Regions from separate parts of the Paenibacillus sp. FJAT-27812 genome, predicted to be linked through region 2. Evidence: predicted binding sites of a transcription regulator. Region 2 holds the regulator's gene; the other holds the start of a gene.

Region 1 (10,108 bases), 540 kb from region 2:
AGTCAATATTGTCATTCATTATTTGCAATCGCATGAGACTGCTAACGAAACGGCTCGAACCTGCATGGCTCTTGGCGCGAACGTGTTAACGATCTCTGCCGATCTGCGTTCCAAGGAACAGCTTGAGCGGATGCGGGAGAAGCTGGAGAGCCATAATATGCTTCCGGATATATTAGTCAACAACGGAGGCATTTCTCATTACGGCATGCTGAAGGATGTGACTGAAGAAGAATGGGATGATGTCATGTCCGTCAATCTGAAGGGTATGTTTCTTTGCTCGCAGCTGTTCATGCCGAATATGATTGCCCAGCGTTACGGCCGTATCATAAATGTTTCTTCCATCTGGGGAATGTCCGGCGCATCGTGCGAAGTGCTTTATTCAACAACCAAGGGCGGTATGAACGCATTTACGAAGGCGCTGGCCAAAGAGCTGGCGCCAACGGGCGTTACGGTAAATGCGGTTGCGCCAGGTGCGGTCGATACCGAGATGATGGATAGCTTTAATGCGGAGGAGAAAGCAGCGATACAGCAGGAAATACCGGTTGGACGATTTGGTTCTACGGAAGAAATCGCTTCGCTCGTGTATTTTCTGGCGCTGCCGGAATCCTCGTATATTACAGGTCAAGTCATCAGCCCCAATGGCGGCTGGCATACGTAGCAGACGACCTGCTATTTTTAGAAGACAAGCCCCTTCTGCATAATTAGAAATGCTTTTACGCATGATAAGACCGTTGATGATTCTTTTCTATACCTGTAGGAGGCGAAGAAACATGTCAACTGTCCTTTCTAATTTTGCGACTTGGAAGCATTTTTTGGCAGAACGTGTAGAACAAGCAAAAAAGATTGGGATGACGGAAGAAACGATTGTTTCCTTAGCTTTTGAGATCGGTTCTTTTCTTGAAGAAAAGGTCGATCCAAAAAATGAGGAAGAACGCGTATTGAAGGAGCTATGGGATGCTGGCGACGAGGCTGAGCGCAAAACGCTCGCCTGCTTGATGGTCAAGCTAGTCCAAAAATCATAGTCCATTTTTACGATGGCGACAATTCGTCAACTGAAGCAGAAGCAGAAGAGCCTCCCTTAAGGAGGCTTTTCTGCAATGTTTCTTTTTGGGTTGCAGGATTGTGACGAAAATTGTAGAATTATGTTTTATGACAGGCACTACAATCATTTACATACTTCTATACGATCAGGTTTAGGACGGTGACAGCTTTGGAGTCGAAACAGTGGTACATGGAATACAAAATACATAAGAACCGACCAGGCTTGCTTGGAGACATCGCCTCATTGCTAGGTATGCTTGAAGTCAATATTATGACGATCAACGGTGTCGAGGACCGGACAAGGGGCATGCTTCTTCAAACCGATGATGACGAGAAGATCGAACTGCTTGGCAAAATGCTTCAAAAAGTTGATAATATTACTGTAAACAAGCTGAGAACGCCTACAATTGTTGATATTTTAGCTGTCCGTCATGGACGCTATATCGAACGGGATTCCGATGATCGCAAAACGTTCCGTTTTACGCGCGACGAGCTCGGAATTTTGGTAGACTTTTTGGGCGAAGTGTTTAAACGTGACGGAAATCAGGTTATTGGATTAAGAGGCATGCCGCGGGTAGGCAAGACGGAATCCATTATAGCAGGCAGCGTTTGCTCGAATAAGCGCTGGACTTTTGTGTCCTCAACCTTGCTTCGGCAGACGGTTAGAAGCCAGCTATCCGAGGATGAAATGCAGCCAAACAACATTTTTATTATAGACGGGATCGTAAGCACGATTCGCTCGAACGAGAAGCATTACGGCTTGCTGCAAGAAATTATGGCTATGCCGTCGACAAAAGTTATCGAGCACCCCGATATATTTATTAAGGAATCCAATTACGATTATAGCCATTTTGACATTATTGTAGAATTGCGCAATACACCAGATGAGGAAATATCTTATGAATCTTTCACAGCTAACTATACAGACGATTTCTAACCGAAAGGAGGCCGTCTCATGTCTGATTTAGGTGAACTACTTCGCAAGGCGAGAGACCAGCGCGGCTTAACGCTTGACGATATTCAAGAAACAACAAAAATTAGAAAACGGTACTTGGAAGCGATTGAAAGTGGGGATCACACGGTTTTACCGGGTCCTTTTTACGTACGGGCATTCGTGAAAAATTATTCAGAAGCAGTTGGACTCGATCCTGATGAAGTTCTTCGCTTATATCAGCATGAAGTGCCTGCTGCTCCGGTGGAGCAAATATCTGAGCCGCTTGTCGTCAGAGCGCCGCGCAGAGTAAAATCCCAATCATCAGAGAGGCTTGGCAAAATCGGCTTCAGCGTGATGATGTGGTCCTTTCTTATTTTGATCGTTGTTGTCATCTGGGTTTATGCCATTAATAGAGACTCCGGCGATACAAATAAGGTAGATAACACTACCAATATTACTGACGCTTCTGAAGCGCCAACTACAAATACGGGGAATAACGCCGCTGTTGGCGAGAACACGCCAAGTGCACCGCCTGTTTCTCCTACTCCAACCATTGCGCCGACAACCGTAACGTTTGGCAGCAAAGTGGGCAAGGCAGACCAATATGACATCGGCCCAGCCGGTACGGTCCATAAAGTTGAAATTAAAGTCGTTGGCGGCCGCAGCTGGCTTGAGGTTCGCTCAGGCAGCAACAGCGGCGAGAAGCTATACTCTGCGAATGCAGAGGACGGCACGGTTGAGCCTTATGATCTTACAGGTCCGATCTACATCAATGTAGGCAGAGCCGACTTGACGGAAATTACCGTGGATGGCGTTCCGGTCCCAGACGGCGATCGGGCGGGCTCCAAGAAATTGCTGCTCAAGCCTGTTGGCGGCGATGTAACACCAACGGATGCACCGACGGAAACACCTAAAACGGAATAATTGATTAATGTAACAAAGGAGAGGTATGAATGGCTTCAGAAAATGCTTTTGATATTGTATCCAAGGTGGATATGCAGGAGCTTGCGAATGCAATTAAACAAGCGGAGCGCGAGATTGAAACGCGCTTTGACTTTAAAGGCAGCAAGAGCTCCATCGCCCTTGAGAAGGAAGAGCTTGTTGTCGCTTCCGAGGATGATTATAAGCTAAAGAACGTGCTTGATATTTTATTGTCCAAAATGGTTAAACGCGGCGTACCGATCAAAAACTTGGATTATGGCAAAATTGAAGGCGCTTCGGGCAATACCGTTCGCCAACGAATTAAGCTAAGACAAGGAATTGAGCAGGATGTCTCGAAAAAAATTAATATTTTGATACGTGATTCGAAGCTGAAAGTGAAAAGCTTGATTCAAGGCGATCAGATTAGAGTATCGGGCAAAAGCCTTGATGATTTGCAGGCAGTCATGAAGCTGCTTAGAGAAGCAGATCTGCCGGTTGAACTGCAATTCACGAATTATCGCTCATAAAACAAAAGCTTCGTTTCATCGTAATTTGAGAAACGAGGCTTTTCGTTTTGGTGCTGCTGGCAATGAAAATTGAGGCTTTAGCCGCTTTTGACACGTGTATTTGCATGTATTATACTTGGTTAGATAGCTCTGCGGAAGGATTTGGGGGAGTACATAGATGAGAGAAAAAACAAATGCTGTTGCTCAGGGCAGTTGCTTGCCAAATGGCCTGCAGCCCGAACGGAAGGCTGATTTCAATCAGGAACAAGGAGTTCGCGTTACGCACACCTTTGAGTTAGATCGATGTAAGGAGGGAATTGCGTGAATCTGGCGAACCGCATTACACTAGCCAGAATATTTTTGGTGCCGGTCATTATGTTCTTTCTGCTCATAAAAATGGATTTGGGGTCGTTCAGCATTTCAGACTTCTCCATAACATACAATCAAATCGCAGCGGCACTCATTTTTATTGTGGCGGCAAGCACAGACGGGTTAGACGGCTATATCGCACGCAAGAACAAAATCGTTACAAACCTCGGCAAGCTGCTCGATCCTTTGGCGGATAAGCTGCTCGTAGCTGCGGTACTGATTTCACTTGTCGAAATGGACAAGCTGAACGCATTGATTGCAATCGTAATTATCAGCCGCGAATTTGCGGTAACCGGCCTTCGCCAGATCGCCCTTCTAGAGGGCTCTGTTATGGCTGCCAGCACATGGGGCAAATGGAAGACGGCCATTCAAATTACGATGATTATCGCGCTGTTGATCAACAATTTCCCATTCAATTTCATTGATTTTCCGTTTGATGTAGTCGCTAGCTGGGTCGCAGCGGCAATTACGGTATATTCGGGTATCGATTATTTCTTGAAAAACAAACATTTGATTCCGGTAGAATAATGTCAAAGCATCTTTCCGTCAAACGGGGAGATGCTTTTGCTTATATGCTTGGTATTATTCAGACATCGCACATTCGAACGCAGAGGAGAACAGGAACCATGAAAGCAGAAATCATTGCGGTCGGCACAGAGCTGCTGCTCGGCCAAATCGTGAATACGAATGCACAGTTTTTGTCGCAAAAGCTTGCGGGTTTAGGCGTTGATGTTTATTTCCAAACGGTAGTTGGGGACAACGCCCAGCGGCTGAGGCAAGCGATCGAAATCGGGAGAAGCCGTGCGGACCTGCTCGTCTTTACGGGCGGTCTCGGGCCTACGCAAGATGATCTTACGAAGGATGTATTAGCCGATTATTTGAATCGCGAGCTGCTTATTCACGAGCCTTCGATGGCTCAAATCGAGCAGTTGTTCAGCTCACGAGGCATTCACATGGTGGAGAGCAATCGCCGGCAGGCCCTTATGATCGAAGGCGGAGAGCCGCTTGAAAATACGACAGGACTTGCTGTAGGCAATGGCTTGTCAGTCGATGGCACGCATTATTTGCTGCTGCCTGGGCCGCCGCGCGAAATGAAGCCGATGATGGACGGTGCCGGCGAGGTGTGGCTGCGTTCTGTGCTTGGTACAGTAGAGCCGCTCTACTCGCGGTTGCTGAAATTCGTCGGGATTGGCGAGTCCAATCTTGAAGCAAAGCTGCTTGATTTGATTGACGGCCAGGTTGATCCAACAATCGCCCCCTATGCGAAGGAAGGCGAGGTGGCTATCCGGGTTTCCACCAAAGCGGGCACAGCGTTAGATGCGGATCGGAAAATCGACGAGACCGTCGAGAAGATTAAGGAACGGGTTGGCGAGTTTTTGTACGCGCAGCAGGACATCCCGATCGAAGAGGAGGTTGTGCACCTTCTGAGAGCCTCAAGGCGTAAGCTGGCGAGCGCGGAAAGCTGTAGCGGGGGATTGTTCGCAGAACTTATTACAAACGTTCCTGGGAGCAGTGGAGAGTACGTAGGAGGGGTAGTTACCTATACCAATATAATGAAGCATCATCTGCTCAGCATTCCGTTGACGCAGCTTGAGGGCGAAGGCGCGCCGGGTGCAATCAGCGATTCGACCGCCGCACTGATGGCGGAGCGGGTGAGAGAGCTGTCCGACGCTGACTTTGGCGTTTCTTTAACGGGCGTTGCCGGGCCGGCAGAATCCGAAGGCAAGCCGGTAGGGCTTGTCTACGTAGGCATAGCTGAGCGAGGCAAACCAACAATCGTTCACACGTTGAACCTTAGCGGCGGAAGAGGAATGATCAGGCTGCGGGCTGTAAAAGCTGCGCTTTACCGACTATGGCAGGCGCTGCAAGCGCAGTAACCGGAAGCGGGGCTGACGGAATAAATAAAGTTTGTCAATTGTCGAATAGACAGCTATAATGAAGAATAGTTACCGGAAGAACCGTGGCGAAGATTACTTTGCTGCGGTTTTTTTATGCCCACTTGCGGGGGTCAAACAAAAAGGCGAATGTATGTTCGAAAAAATGCTTGTCAACCCGCCAGAAAAAAGGTATCATAACATTATAAATAAAGAAGGATGTGAGTTTCTTGTCGGATCGTCGCGCTGCACTAGAAATGGCTTTGCGTCAAATTGAGAAACAATTTGGTAAAGGCTCCATCATGAAATTAGGAGAATCTACACACATGCAAGTAGAGACCGTGCCTAGCGGTTCGCTTGCTCTCGATATCGCATTAGGAATAGGCGGCTTGCCGCGTGGACGGGTTATTGAAATATACGGACCGGAATCATCCGGTAAAACGACAGTTGCGCTGCATGCGATTGCAGAGGTTCAACGCATTGGCGGACAAGCTGCCTTTATCGATGCTGAGCATGCACTTGATCCGCTTTATGCAAGCAAGCTAGGCGTCAACATTGACGAGCTATTGCTTTCACAGCCTGATACGGGCGAGCAAGCATTGGAAATCGCCGAAGCGCTCGTACGCAGCGGCGCTGTTGATATCGTCGTTATTGACTCCGTTGCCGCACTCGTACCGAAAGCGGAAATTGAAGGCGACATGGGGGATTCCCACGTAGGTCTTCAAGCACGTCTGATGTCTCAGGCTTTGCGTAAGCTTTCCGGAGCGATCAGCAAATCGAAGACGATTGCGATCTTCATCAACCAATTGCGTGAGAAAGTCGGCGTTATGTTCGGTAACCCTGAGACAACGCCAGGCGGACGCGCTTTGAAATTCTACTCCAGCGTACGTCTTGACGTACGTCGTATTGAAACGTTGAAACAAGGCAATGACATGGTCGGTAACCGTACTCGTATCAAGGTTGTTAAGAACAAAGTAGCTCCTCCGTTCAAACAAGCCGAGATCGACATCATGTACGGCGAAGGCATCTCCAGAGAAGGTACGCTAGTTGATATTGGCGTTGAGATGGACATCGTACAGAAAAGCGGAGCATGGTTCTCTTACAATGGCGAGCGCCTTGGTCAAGGCCGCGAGAATGCGAAGCAGTACTTGAAGGATCATAAGGATATCGCTGAAGTAATCGAGAAACAGATCCGTGATGCAAGCAACCTGTCGGCAGCTGCAACTCAGGCTAATTTCAAAGCTGAGGAAGAAGACGACGAAGAGTTCGAAGATCTAGAATAAATCGACCTGAAATCATACATGCTGAAGCTTCGCCGCCCCATTAGGGGCGGCGAAGCTTTGTTTAGAGAGGATGTACGGTGTGGCACATAGCAATTTGAACAAGGAAGAGCAATGGATGATTTTATCAGTTCGCCATGATAAGAAGGAACGGAAATTATACCATCTCTTTGCAAAGTCAGAAGAGGCGATATTATCGGTTCATGAAGATATATTAATCCGTTTTCGACTGACAAAAGGGCAATTGCTAACCGAGGCTCTAATCGAAGAAATACGGATGGAAGATGAGCGCTACCGTGCTTATGTTCTGGCTATCGCTTATTTGGGTGCCAAGCCGAGAACAAGAAATCAAATCGAGCAGTATTTAAACCGCAAATTATTTGAAGCCGACAACATTCAATATGCCCTTGACCGTTTAGAAAGGGAGCATATTGTGGATGATGAACAATATGCGCATCATTTTGCGGATAGCCGGCTTAGAAACAGCTTGAAAGGGCGTCGCTTCATTCAGCAAGAGCTGCAGCAGCGAGGCGTGTCGAAAGAAGCCGCAGCAGAAGCAACAGCAGCATTAGACCGCGAGGTAGAAATAGCATCAGCCAAAAAAGCTGCGGAGAGAAAATGGCGTTCCTCAAAAGGCGAACCAAAAGGCGGAAAACGCATGCTTATAGGCTATTTGATACGTAGAGGCTTTCCATCTGATATCGTGAAGGAAGCTATAAAGTGGATGGATCTAAATGGGGAAGACGATGTATTCGAGGAAGATGATGGGCTTTTGCTTGACAATTGATTTTACGAAAAGATAAAATGAGGTTGTATTCCTTCATTACTGAATCAATTTTCCTTCCAAAAGTTGATTCAAAACGATTATTTTCGTCAAATTAGTAAATGTTGAAACGGTTTGAAGCCGGTTGAAAACCTAATATCATCCCAAGCAGTGCCTTGGTGTATGCAACAAGGAGGTGAACAAGATGCCTGAGATCGTTTGGATCTTGATCTGTCTCTTTGTTGGCGCAATATTCTTTGGGATTGGTTATTTTATTCGAAAGTCGATTGCCGAGGCCAAAATTTCAAGTGCTGAGCAAGCTGCGATCCAAATCGTAGAAAATGCGAAGAAGGAAGCGGAAGCTCAGAAGAAAGAAACCGTGCTAGAGGCAAAAGATGAAGTCCACAAACTTCGTTCCGAAGCCGAGAGAGACATTCGTGAACGACGCAACGAGGCTCAACGTCAGGAAAGACGTTTGCTCCAAAAAGAGGAGTCGCTGGATAAAAAGTTAGAAGCGCTAGAACGCAAAGAAGAAACTGTAGCCAACAAAGAAAAACGGATCGAAGAAACGCAAGAGGAGATTGATTCCATTTACAAGCAGCAGCTTAGTGAATTGGAACGCATATCGAGTCTAACAACGGAAGATGCGAAATCGATCATTTTATCCAATGTTGAACAGGAAGTACGACATGAGACAGCACAGATGATCAAAGAGATCGAGCAGCAAGCGAAAGAAGAGGCAGATAAGAAAGCCCGTAATATTATATCACTTGCGATTCAACGCTGTGCGGCGGATCATGTGGCTGAGACGACGGTTTCCGTTGTTACTTTGCCTAATGAAGAAATGAAAGGCCGCATTATTGGGCGTGAAGGCCGAAATATCCGTGCTTTGGAAACATTGACTGGTATCGATCTTATCATCGACGATACACCGGAAGCGGTCATTTTATCTGGTTTCGACCCGATAAGACGCGAAATTGCCCGTACTTCTTTGGAAAAGCTTGTAGCTGATGGTCGTATCCATCCTGCCCGCATTGAAGAAATGGTTGAAAAATCTCGTAAAGAAGTGGACGAGCGCATCCGTGAATACGGTGAGCAAGCTACTTTCGAGGTTGGTGTTCATGGCTTGCACCCGGACTTGATCAAAATTCTTGGTCGATTGAAGTACCGGACAAGTTATGGTCAAAACGTATTGAAGCACTCCATGGAGGTTGCTTACTTGACTGGCTTGATGGCAGCAGAGCTTGGCGAAGATATTACGCTGGCGAAGCGTGCAGGATTGCTGCATGATATCGGTAAAGCGCTAGACCACGAAGTGGAAGGCTCGCACGTTGAGATCGGCGTTGAGCTTGCGAAGAAATACAAGGAGCATCCTGTCGTTATTAACAGTATTGCCTCCCATCACGGTGATACGGAAGCGACTTCCGTTATCGCGATGCTCGTAGGAGCGGCTGATGCTTTGTCGGCAGCGCGTCCGGGAGCTCGTCGTGAAACGCTTGAAACGTACATTAAACGTCTGGAGAAGCTTGAAGATATTTCCGAATCGTTTGATGGCGTTGAAAAATCGTATGCGATTCAAGCTGGCCGCGAAGTGCGCGTCATGGTGCAGCCAGAAAAAATCGACGATACAGAAGCTTTCCGCCTCGCACGTGATATTACGAAAAAAATCGAGAGCGAGCTCGATTATCCGGGACATATTAAAGTTACGGTTATTCGAGAAACACGCGCGGTTGAATATGCGAAGTAAGCAACAAAAAAATATTAGCTTTACGGAAAAGTGGCTGCTAGTTAGCCACTTTTCTGTTTGCAGGCGCACAAAAAAGGAAGTGTACTCACATGAATGTATTATTTATCGGTGATATCGTAGGGAACGTTGGAAGAAACGCATTAAAGCGTGTGCTGCCAGCTCTTAGAAGCAAATACAACCCGCATATTATTATTGCGAACGGCGAGAATGCAGCTGCTGGCCGCGGGATTACGGCAACGATTGCGAAGGAATTTTTCGAATGGGGTATCCATGGCATTACGATGGGTAACCATACGTGGGATAATAAAGATATTTTTGAATGGATCGACGAGGAGCCGAGGATTGTCCGTCCGGCGAATTATGCAGAAGGTGCTCCAGGACAAGGCATGGCCTTTATTAAAGCCGGTGGAAAGCAGCTGGCTATCATTAACTTGCAAGGCCGTACGTTTTTGCCGCCGATCGATTGCCCTTTCCGCAAGGCAGATGAGCTAATCGAAGAGGCCAAGGAGCAGACCAACAACATTCTAGTCGATTTTCATGCGGAAGCAACCTCCGAGAAGATCGCAATGGGCTGGCATTTGGACGGCAGAGCTTCAATCGTGCTTGGCACGCATACGCATGTGCAGACGAATGACGATACGATTTTGCCTGGGGGAACGGCTTACATAACGGA
Region 2 (10,108 bases):
ATTTGATTCAAACCATTCGTGATTTTGAAAAGAACAAACATCTTTACAGCTACAATCTGATTGGATTGTTTGGCGTGCTGCTGGATATGGACCTACAGCCTGTCCACTCCTATTTTTGTTCACAGTTCGTGGCAGAAACGATGACTAAGAGCGGCATTCCCTTGTGGGAGCGTCCTTCGGCGCTGGTCACGCCAAATGATTTTTTAAACCATCCTCTGTTTCAAGTCCTTTATGAAGGGCCGTTGTACGACTATCCGCTGCTTAACCGTCAAAGGCTTGGTAATCACGCAAAAACAAAGTGGTCGTTAAACCAGCTGCTGAAGCGGGCGATGTAAGGTTTCTGCAACAAAATTGACTTAAAACGAATGATCATTTATCATACCTGCATGAGACATAAAGACGAGAATAAAAGCGAAGCAATCTTTCAAGCGACGATACAGCTTTTGAACGAAATCGGATTTGCCGACATCTCCATGTCAAAAATCGCTAAGCGAGCGAACGTATCATCATCAACGATTTATGTTTATTTTGAAAATAAGGAGGACATGCTCCTAAAGCTTTATTTGAATGTTAAAGAAAAGATGAGTCAGCAATTGGTGCAAAATATCGACGATTCAACTCCTGTCAAGGATGGTTTTGCAACCGTCATGAGAAATTTATTGGATTTCACGCTAAGCAATAAGGAATACTTTTTGTTTTTAGAACAATTTTCAACTTCGCCGCTGCTTGATAAGCTCTGTCTAGAGGACACAGCATGGATGTTTCAATCCTTGCGGTCTTTTGCCTTGAGAGGGCAGCGCGAGAAATTGTTGAAACAGGCAGACATCAATCTCTTGTTGACCTTCTGTTATTTCCCTGTCATTCAGCTGGCCAAGGCACATTTCAAAAAGGAAAATGAAGCGAATCAGCAAAATCTTGATGTCATTATCCAAATGAGCTGGGACGCAATAAAGGTATAATTTCGGAGGCTGGAACTTAGGGAGGAGGGGGCAGCTGCCCTCACCCTCCATGAATGAGATTTAAAATCTTCTGTATGATGGCCTATACCTGCCATGAAATCCGCCCCTGGCGCCATGAAAGCCCCCTCCAGGACCCCCATGAAATCCGGAGGATGGTACGCCATGAAAGCCCCCGCCGCCAGAAAAGCTGCCTCCGCCAAGCCATGGTCCTCCAAAGGTGCCTATTGGAAAGGGAATGGGAACTGGGAGCACTTCCGGATAGGGGTAGGGATACGGGTACTGATAAGGGTAGGGATATGGGTAAGGTGGCGGGTAGGGATAAAACGGGGGTTGCTGCGGTCCGAATGCCATCAAGTATACCTCCAATTATTCGTTTAATAAGAACAGCCTATGCTTGGAGCGATGCCTATGTAACTTGCCCATCTTCATTTCGGCATGTTATCTGAAGTGGAGCATTTTCATACATATAAATGTAAGCTTGCTTTGATGCTGGATATAGACTGCATACAAAAAGACCCATAACATGGGTCTTTTTTGGTTTCAATATTATGAAAGCTGAATGTTTGAATTAATAGCCGCCGAAGCCAAAGCCACAGCTGCACGCGATAATCACCAATAAGATGAACAAAACTAAAATGGTGCCTAGATTTGTAAAAGCCCCACCAACAAAACCGGACATTTTCAATGCACCTCCTTATTTGTTGAATACCATATAGGTTATGCGGGATAAACGCCGGGTGATTGGGTGTTTGTCATACAGATGCGTATGCATCGATTCAGCCTCTTCTTATGTACATTTGCTTCGTTTAATGGATATCACGGAAAAGCCCGATGACTTTGCCTAGAATCGTAACATTTTGGAGTAGAATCGGCTGCATCGTGGAGTTTTCTGGCTGCAAGCGAATGTGATTCTTCTCTTTGTAGAAAGTTTTTACCGTAGCTTCATCGTCTTCAGTCATCGCTACAACGATTTCTCCGTTATTAGCGGTTTGCTGCTGACGGACAATAACGTAATCACCATCGTGAATACCGGCTTCGATCATGCTCTCGCCCATGACGTTCAAAATGAATACGCTGCTGTCTCCAACAAAATGGGAAGGAAGCGGGAAGTATTCTTCGATGTTCTCGGTGGCAGTTATCGGCACGCCTGCAGTAACTTTACCTACGATAGGTACTTTAGCTACAGAAAGGGGAATAATGCCGTCTACGCCTTCTTGATCTAAAATTTCAATAGCACGCGGTTTAGTGGGATCTCGGCGAATTAGCCCTTTCTTCTCCAAACGGTCCAAATGACCGTGAACGGTTGAACTGGATAACAATCCAACAGCTTCGCCGATTTCTCGAACGGAGGGTGGATAGCCTTTCTCCCGGACTTCATTCTTTATAAATTCAAGAATTGAATGTTGTCGGTTAGAAATCTTCGACACTGTGATCACTCCATTAGTAGATTTGTAGCAAATTATAACATAGAACCGGAGTTCGTACAAACATAAGTTCTTAAGTACAGAAGTTCGTATTTTTTCGTTGACACCAAACGTCTGTTCGTGTAATCTAAAAACAGAACAAACGTTTGGGGTGCTGAAAAATGATAACTAGTCCAAGCTTTTATAGAACGATACACAAACAAGAAACAGGCAAAGCAGTGGTTCTCGGCCACTTGGTCAAACGGTTGATGAAGAAGCATACAGCTAAGATCATCGTTTGCACGGCCGTGTTCGCACTATTGTTTACTAGCTTTCTAATGATAGGAACATATGCATCCGGCAATCATCCGGCAGAAGCAGCAGTCAATGAGCATGTGGTAACCGTACATTCTGGGGATACACTGTGGGGTATTGCGCAGCAGTTTACGGATGGGAAGCAAGATATTCGATATATCATTTATTTAATTCAAGATCGTAATGATTTACAATCTTCTGAGATTATGCCGGGCCAGAGGTTAATTATTCCTAGCATTTAAGCTGAATTTCATTTACAATTAATAGAAAGTTTTAATTATAAATAGCTTTCTGAATCAAGTAGATCAGTGGACTCTACTTCATTTGGAAAGTTTTTTTGTTTGAACTGCAGGGTTCGTGCTTTGCTTGTTCGTCTATTGGTGGGGGACTGAAAGGAGAGGCTGAATTGTTACGTGTTGAAGAGTTATCCCATTCCTTCATAAATGGGAATGAAGCGACTGCAGTATTGCAGAATATTAGCTTCGATGTACATAAGGGTGAAATGATTGCGTTATTAGGTAGTTCCGGCTCTGGTAAATCTACACTGCTTAATTTAATGGCGGGCTTGATGAAGCCAACGGAAGGACAAATTTTCATTGCAGACCACAATATCGTTACGATGAACGAAAACAAATTGGCTGAGTTTAGGCGCAAGCATATCGGTTTTATTTTTCAAGCGTATGAGCTTATTGCAAATTTGACGGTACGTGAAAATGTTGAGCTGCCGCTAGTGTTCCAATCCATTCATCCATCCATTAGAAAAAAAAAGGCGCTTGCTTTGCTTGAGCAGGTGGGGATTCCGGATAAGGCGGAGTTGTTTCCGTCGCAGCTCTCAGGCGGTCAACAGCAGCGTGTCAGTATTGCCCGCTCTTTGATCACTGAGCCTTCGGTCATTTTTGCGGACGAGCCTACGGGTAATTTGGATACAAAAACCGAGGAAGAAATTATTATGATCTTGAAGCGATTGAACAAAACGATGGAAACGACGTTTATCATCGTCACGCATGAACGTGAGGTTGCCGCCCAAACGGAAAAAATTATTTCGCTTCGGGATGGGTATCTGGTGACGGAGCAAGAGTCCGCTCGAGAAAGTATGCTTGCGGGGGTGCCACAAAATTGAGAATAAGTGATATTACACGATTATCATGGGATCAAGTGAAGCGCAGAAAGGTCGTAACCGCACTTTGCGCAGCAGGTATATCCATAGGCTGTGCCGCCATTATTGTTGCGATGAGCATTGGAGAGTCCGCCCAGGTTTATGTCGAGCAGCAAATGAACAGCTATTTGAAAATGGATGAAATTACGGTAACGGCAAATACGGGCGCCCAAGCAGTGGGCAATAAACCTTCATCCGAGAGTGAAAGCGAATCGTTAAAGCAAGGTAAATTGACGCAGCAAAAGCTGGATATAATGAGGAAAATTCAGCATGTGACGGCTGCCGCACCATTTCAGCAGCTTGATTACATGGAGCTGACGACATTAGACGGGCTTATCTCGCAAAATCAAACCCAATTGATCGGCACGGATCTGGAGGTTCTAACGGATTTCGGGCATAAATTTTTGCAAGGGGGACCTTCAGACCTTGAGGATACGATCGTGCTAAGCTATGGCGCAACGATGGGTCTTTTTGACGAAGTAACCAAACAGAATATGCAAGATCAAATAAACGCGAATCCTTACGATGATGCGGTGTATGAGCAATATCAAAACTTAAACAAAATTCCCACCCCCTTATATCAGAAGCAAATTCAGTTTCGCTATTACTCTGCAGATGGACAGATTCTAACCAGGCCGCTGCGAGTCGTAGGCGTACTGAAAAAACCAACTGGCGTCAAAGATGACCAGATCATGTATGACAAGAAGGGCTACATTTCCATTGCAACAGCGGAGCTGCTTAAGAAAGAGCTCAAAATGCGAGGAGATGAACAGGAATCCTATAATTCCATTATTGTGAAGGTTGATAATCAATCCAATATCGAGCAGGTCGAGCAGCAGCTCAAAAAGCTTGTAGTCTCCACGCAAACCAATTTATTTCAAAAGGAACGGCTTGCAAATGAGTTTAAAATAATAAAAGCAGCTGCTCTTGGCATCGGTGTTTTTATTCTTATTATCGCTTCGATATCTATCGTCGTTGCGATGACGATGTCTACCTACCAGAGGCGAAGGCAAATTGGCATTATGAAGGTGCTTGGCGCTAACCTTGCCCAAATTCGAAATATGTTTATTGTAGAAGCGGCCTTGCTGGGGCTGCTTGGCGGATTGCTCGGCGTACTATTTTCATACTGGATCGTTTGGGGCATTAACGGTCTTATAACGAATTTATCCGGTGAGCAGGATTCGGTTATTATTTTTATTCCGCTATTAACGATACCCATTGGCATGGCGTTCGCGCTTGCTACCGGCATTTTCTCAGGTATTTACCCCGCGGTGAGCGCATCTCGTACAGATGCTTTGACAGCGATTAGACGTGATTAATTTAGAGTATAAGAAGGAGCTTAAAGATGAAGAAGAAAATAAAGTGGGGAATCATTGGACTTGTTATTATTGGAATTAGCTTTGTTTTATATAGAATGGGAAATCCGACCAAGCTTGTAGAGATAACGTCAGACTCGCAGCCTATTGCCTTTCAAGTAACGAAAGAAACGATTGCGAATAAGGTTGAGGTGAAAGGAAAGTCATTGTATGAGCAAGAAACGCTTGTATATGCCCCTTATGGCTCTAAAGTGACTGAATGGGCAATCGAAGACGGTCAGCAGGTGAAGAAAGGCGATGTGCTGTTTAAACTCGATCAAACTGCTGTGCAAAACGAGATTTTGCAAGCGGAGGCGGCTTTACATAAGGCTAGCCTTGAGGCTGACCTGAACGACTATTTGAGTCAGGTGGATGATGAAGCGAACCCGTTAGAATCGACAGAAGAAGCACGCAAAAAACTGCTTGTAACGAAGGAAATCGCTCGTTTGACGAAGGAATTGAATGAAGTGACTTCGAGCATTCAAGCCAAAGAGCTGCTAGTGAAGAAGAATAAGCTGAAAGAGTCGAGCCTCCGCTCGCCGGCTACGGGCATCTTTTTGTTCGACAATGCTAACAAACGGCCACAGGCTTTGGCGGATAATGAATATGTGGGCAAGGTTGTTGATTTAAATAAGCTGCAATTCATCGCATTAGTTGGAGAGCAGGACGTATTCCGCATTAAGCCAGGCATGCCCGTCCAAGTGAAGATGAACGCGATGAAGGATCTGAAGCTTACAGGGAAAGTGCTGAGAGTATCAAAATTTGCGAAAACAGGGACGGATCAGAACAACCTAAATCAAGCTGCTCAGTTCGAGGTGGTAATCGTTCTAGAGCCTAGCGAGTATTTGATAGCGGGTTTAAGCTTGAATGGTGCCATTGAGACCGAACGCAAAGAAAATACGACTGCTGTACCATCGATAGCGATCATTCGCGAAAAGGATAAACATTTTGTTATGCTGGATTCCGGAAATGGCCAGTATGAAAGAAAGGAAATAAAAATTGGTCTTGAAACGCCGGAACTCACTGAAGTTCTTGAAGGGCTGAAGGTTGGCGATCAGGTCTTTTTGCAATAATAGCTCTACAATAATTGAATCCTTTAAATATGAAGCCTCTATGATTCCTTGACAATTGAACGTTGAAAATGTCAAAGTATAGTGTAGAGGTTTTTTCATCATGAGAGGAGTAGAGCAAGTAATGGAATTTTCGAAAATAATTGAACGTATTAACGAGCTAGCTCGTAAAAATAAATCGGTAGGCTTAACCGATGAAGAAATGGCTGAAAGAGATGAACTGCGCAAGCAATATTTGACCAACTTCAAAAACAATTTTCGCCAGCAGCTGGAAACGATTGAAATTGTGGATGACAGCGACAAAAACATCAAGCACTAACCAACGACAGTCATACTCATTTAATAGCCATGGGAGGGTATTTAGATGAAATATAATCTGTTAGGAAAAAGTGGACTGGCTGTATCCGAGCTATGTTTGGGAACGATGACATTTGGCAATACGACAAGTGAAGAGGATTCAATCGACATGATTGATCGTTTTGTAGATCGCGGGGGCAATTTTCTCGATACGGCCGACGTTTATGTAAGCGGCCGTTCCGAGGAGATTGTCGGCAAAGCCATCAAAAACAAACGATCAGACATCGTCCTTGCTACAAAGGTGCGTATGACCACATCCGCCAATATAAACGGGGTAGGTTTGTCTCGCAAGCATATAATGGATGGCGTTGATGCAAGTCTGAAACGTCTTGAAACCGATTATATTGATTTGTACCAGGTCCATGTTTGGGATCATGCTACGCCAATTGAAGAAACGCTCCGTACGCTTGATGATCTCGTTACTTCCGGCAAAGTTCGATACATAGGATGCTCTAACTTTTTTGCGTGGCAGCTGATGAAGTCACTTGCGGTTAGCGATGTTAACCGTTATGTGCGATTTGTGTCCATTCAGCCCCAATACAGCTTAGTGAGCAGACAAATGGACCGCGAAATGCTCTCGTTATGCTTAGAGGAGAAAGTAGGCATCATTCCTTGGGCTCCAATAGGCGGCGGCTTCCTAACGGGACGCTACAACAGAGAAGAGCCGACAGAGGGGCGCTTGACCTCAAAGGTCGGAGAGAGCGCATGGGTTAACCGGGCTCTAGACAAAAATTTTCTCATTCTCGATGCTCTGCTTGAAGCGGCTAAGGAACAGGACAAATCGCCTGCTCAAGTTGCTCTCCGCTGGCTTATTCAGCGTGAAGGCATTACTTCACCGATATTCGGTGCGAGTAAGCTAGAACAATTTGAGGATAACATGGGGTCTATCGGCTGGGAGATGCCAAGCGAAGTGTGGAACCGTTTGGAGCAAATTAGCGCATTGCCGGATGATTATCCGAATCGCTTCATTGAGAAGTTCCGCAGACCATTCGAATAGCGTTAACAATTAGGAGGAGAATCAGCTTGTCACGTTCCTGGGAGCGCAAAGTGCGCAAAAATATGAATGTTGTGAACAAACAACGCAAGAAGCAAGGCAATGGTCAAATCGTATTTAATGCTGAGAAATCGGAGAAAATCGTTGGGCGCAATTATATTGCACCTATCTTATTGATTTTGTTTATCGGCATGTACGTCATTTTGATGCAAAGCTCAACACAGTTTAAAATGGACACGATGTTTTGGATCACGGTAGGCTGTTATATTTTGCTTGCGGCACTGTTTTTCTTCCGCAGGCCTTATATTACGATTGGCAAAGACTTTGTTCAGTCTCGCCGTCTGACAGGGGATAAACGCATTCCTGCGTCCAACATTAAAGGCATTAGCGTTCAAAAGGGTTATGTGATCGTGGAGCAGCACAAAGGCGGCAACTGGGTGTTCTCAAAATTGACTAACCGTTTCCCTACCGAAGAAATCGGCGATAAGCTGAAAGTCTTCGCACAAGCAAACGGCATTTCTTTCTCGCAAAAATAAATAGGCAGGAGAGTTCGAACAACGATGGCTAAACAAGCAGTATTATTTGATTTGGACGACACATTGCTGTGGGATGACCGCAGCGTAAAGGAAGCGTTTGAAGCTACATGCCAAGCGGCAGCGGATGCGACAGGCGTAGATCCTGCAGAGCTCGAGGAATCGGTTCGCCGTGAAGCGAGAGCCCTTTATGAATCGTATGAAACATTTCCTTTTACGAAGATGATCGGAATCAACCCGTTTGAAGGACTTTGGGCGCCTTTTCGCGAAGGCGAGCAAGAGGAATTCCGTAAGCTTGAGAGCCTCGCTCCCGGCTATCGTAAAGCGGCTTGGACACAAGGCCTGAAAGCACTTGGCGTAGATGATGAAGAGCTAGGCGCGAGGCTTGCCGAGCAATTTCCTGCTGAACGTCGCGCACGTCCTATCGTATATGAAGAAACGTTCCGTGTTCTAGACGCACTCAAAGGAAAGTACAAGCTGCTTTTGCTGACGAACGGATCTCCTGATTTGCAGCGGGAAAAGCTTGCTGGCGTACCGGAACTGATTCCTTATTTCGATCATATTATAATTTCGGGTGAATTCGGTCAGGGCAAACCAGCCGCTTCTATCTTTAAGCACGCGCTTGAGCGTCTCGGCGTCGAAGAGGATCACGGCATAATGGTGGGCGATAAACTCACGACGGATATTCTCGGTGCGAATACGATAGGCATGACCTCGGTTTGGATCAATCGCCACGGCGCTGTACGCACGGACGAAATCGTTCCTACCCATGAAATTAAGCATTTAGAAGAGCTGCTGCAGCTGCTAGGCTCTTAAATAATAGCAACAAAAAGCCCCTCGTATGCAGCTTTAGCTGCTAACGAGGGGCTTGCATTATGTTAAAATAAGTTTTACGCTTTGCTTCCTGCGAACTTCTCGTCAGCAAATGGATGAGCAATCCAGCCTTCTGTTTCGATGAATAGGCGAACAGCTACGATTTGACGGTTGTCCATTAGCGTGAAGAAATGCGGCTTGTATTCCGGTACGGAAATCACGTCGCCAGCTTCGAGTTCAACGTCAAAATAACCAACATCATCCGTACCTTTGATAATGAAGATGCCGCGTCCAGCAGTAATTGCACGAACTTCATCTTCCGTATGGGTATGAACGTTTTCGAATTTTTTTAGAAGCTCATCAAGGTTAGGCGTAGCATCGGACAATGCGATGATATCCCATGTTTTATAGCCGCGACGAGCAGCCAAGTCCTGGATTTCGTCGTCATAAGTCGCTAATATTTGCTGCTTCTCTTCATCGGAGAGAACAAATTTTTGTTGTAAGCCTTCTTCCAGCTTAGCTGGGTTCCAATGCTCGTAAAGCACCTCTTGGTTTTCTAGAAATGCACGGACAGCCTCTTCACCTTGAATCCGTTCCTCTGTATTGCGAATTCTAATTTCAGCCATGAACATTCCCTCTTTTCCTATAGAAATAAAATGATATAATTATTATAAATCAATTTAAATCGATTGTCGATGGATTTACCTTTTCACATAAAAGGTATTCTGATAAACTATGGGTTAATGATTTTGGGAAGGGTGTAGTAAATTGTCGAAACCGACCATACAACAAATGCTTCAGGAGCGCATACTCATTTTGGACGGCGCGATGGGTACAATGATTCAGCAAGCGAATTTAAATGAGGATGATTTTGGCGGAGCAGAGCTGGATGGCTGTAATGAAATGCTCGTTCTGACTCGTCCTGATGTTATACAATCGATTCACGAGCAATATTTAGAAGCAGGCGCGGATATTTTGGAAACGAATACGTTTGGCGCGACAAGCGTTGTTTTGGCGGATTACGATATTCCCGAAAAAGCGAGAGAAATCAATTTGGCTGCCGCCAAACTAGCACGTGATGCCTGTGACAAATACAGCACGCCTGACAAGCCTCGTTATGTAGCCGGCGCACTTGGGCCTACAACGAAAACGC

What was found. The regulator LexA, encoded in region 2, represses DNA repair genes until DNA is damaged. The targets are predictions, from matches to a motif close to CGAACATATGTTCG.
Region 1: a site for LexA is predicted at 5,793-5,806, ahead of recA (recombinase RecA). Genes of this name have one in related genera too.

Annotation. Positions count from the first base shown of each region.
Region 1 covers NZ_LIGH01000001.1:5,332,561-5,342,668, forward strand. Annotated here, with positions in the region: gene ymfI (elongation factor P 5-aminopentanone reductase) at 1-658, shown strand, start outside; gene ADU23_RS22465 (DUF3243 domain-containing protein) at 771-1,022, shown strand; gene ADU23_RS22470 (DUF3388 domain-containing protein) at 1,211-1,978, shown strand; gene ADU23_RS22475 (helix-turn-helix domain-containing protein) at 1,997-2,899, shown strand; gene ADU23_RS22480 (YajQ family cyclic di-GMP-binding protein) at 2,929-3,423, shown strand; gene pgsA (CDP-diacylglycerol--glycerol-3-phosphate 3-phosphatidyltransferase) at 3,724-4,299, shown strand; gene ADU23_RS22490 (competence/damage-inducible protein A) at 4,398-5,648, shown strand; gene recA (recombinase RecA) at 5,876-6,928, shown strand; gene ADU23_RS22500 (RecX family transcriptional regulator) at 7,008-7,712, shown strand; gene rny (ribonuclease Y) at 7,894-9,435, shown strand; gene ADU23_RS22510 (TIGR00282 family metallophosphoesterase) at 9,525-10,108, shown strand, end outside.
Region 2 covers NZ_LIGH01000001.1:5,868,682-5,878,789, reverse strand. Annotated here, with positions in the region: gene ADU23_RS25045 (hypothetical protein) at 1-335, shown strand, start outside; gene ADU23_RS25040 (TetR/AcrR family transcriptional regulator) at 366-959, shown strand; gene lexA (transcriptional repressor LexA) at 1,766-2,386, opposite strand; gene yneA (cell division suppressor protein YneA) at 2,545-2,919, shown strand; gene ADU23_RS25020 (ABC transporter ATP-binding protein) at 3,084-3,797, shown strand; gene ADU23_RS25015 (ABC transporter permease) at 3,794-5,152, shown strand; gene ADU23_RS25010 (efflux RND transporter periplasmic adaptor subunit) at 5,179-6,261, shown strand; gene ADU23_RS25005 (DUF896 domain-containing protein) at 6,383-6,577, shown strand; gene ADU23_RS25000 (aldo/keto reductase) at 6,623-7,612, shown strand; gene ADU23_RS24995 (hypothetical protein) at 7,639-8,145, shown strand; gene ADU23_RS24990 (HAD family hydrolase) at 8,170-8,958, shown strand; gene ADU23_RS24985 (1,2-dihydroxy-3-keto-5-methylthiopentene dioxygenase) at 9,033-9,581, opposite strand; gene metH (methionine synthase) at 9,724-10,108, shown strand, end outside.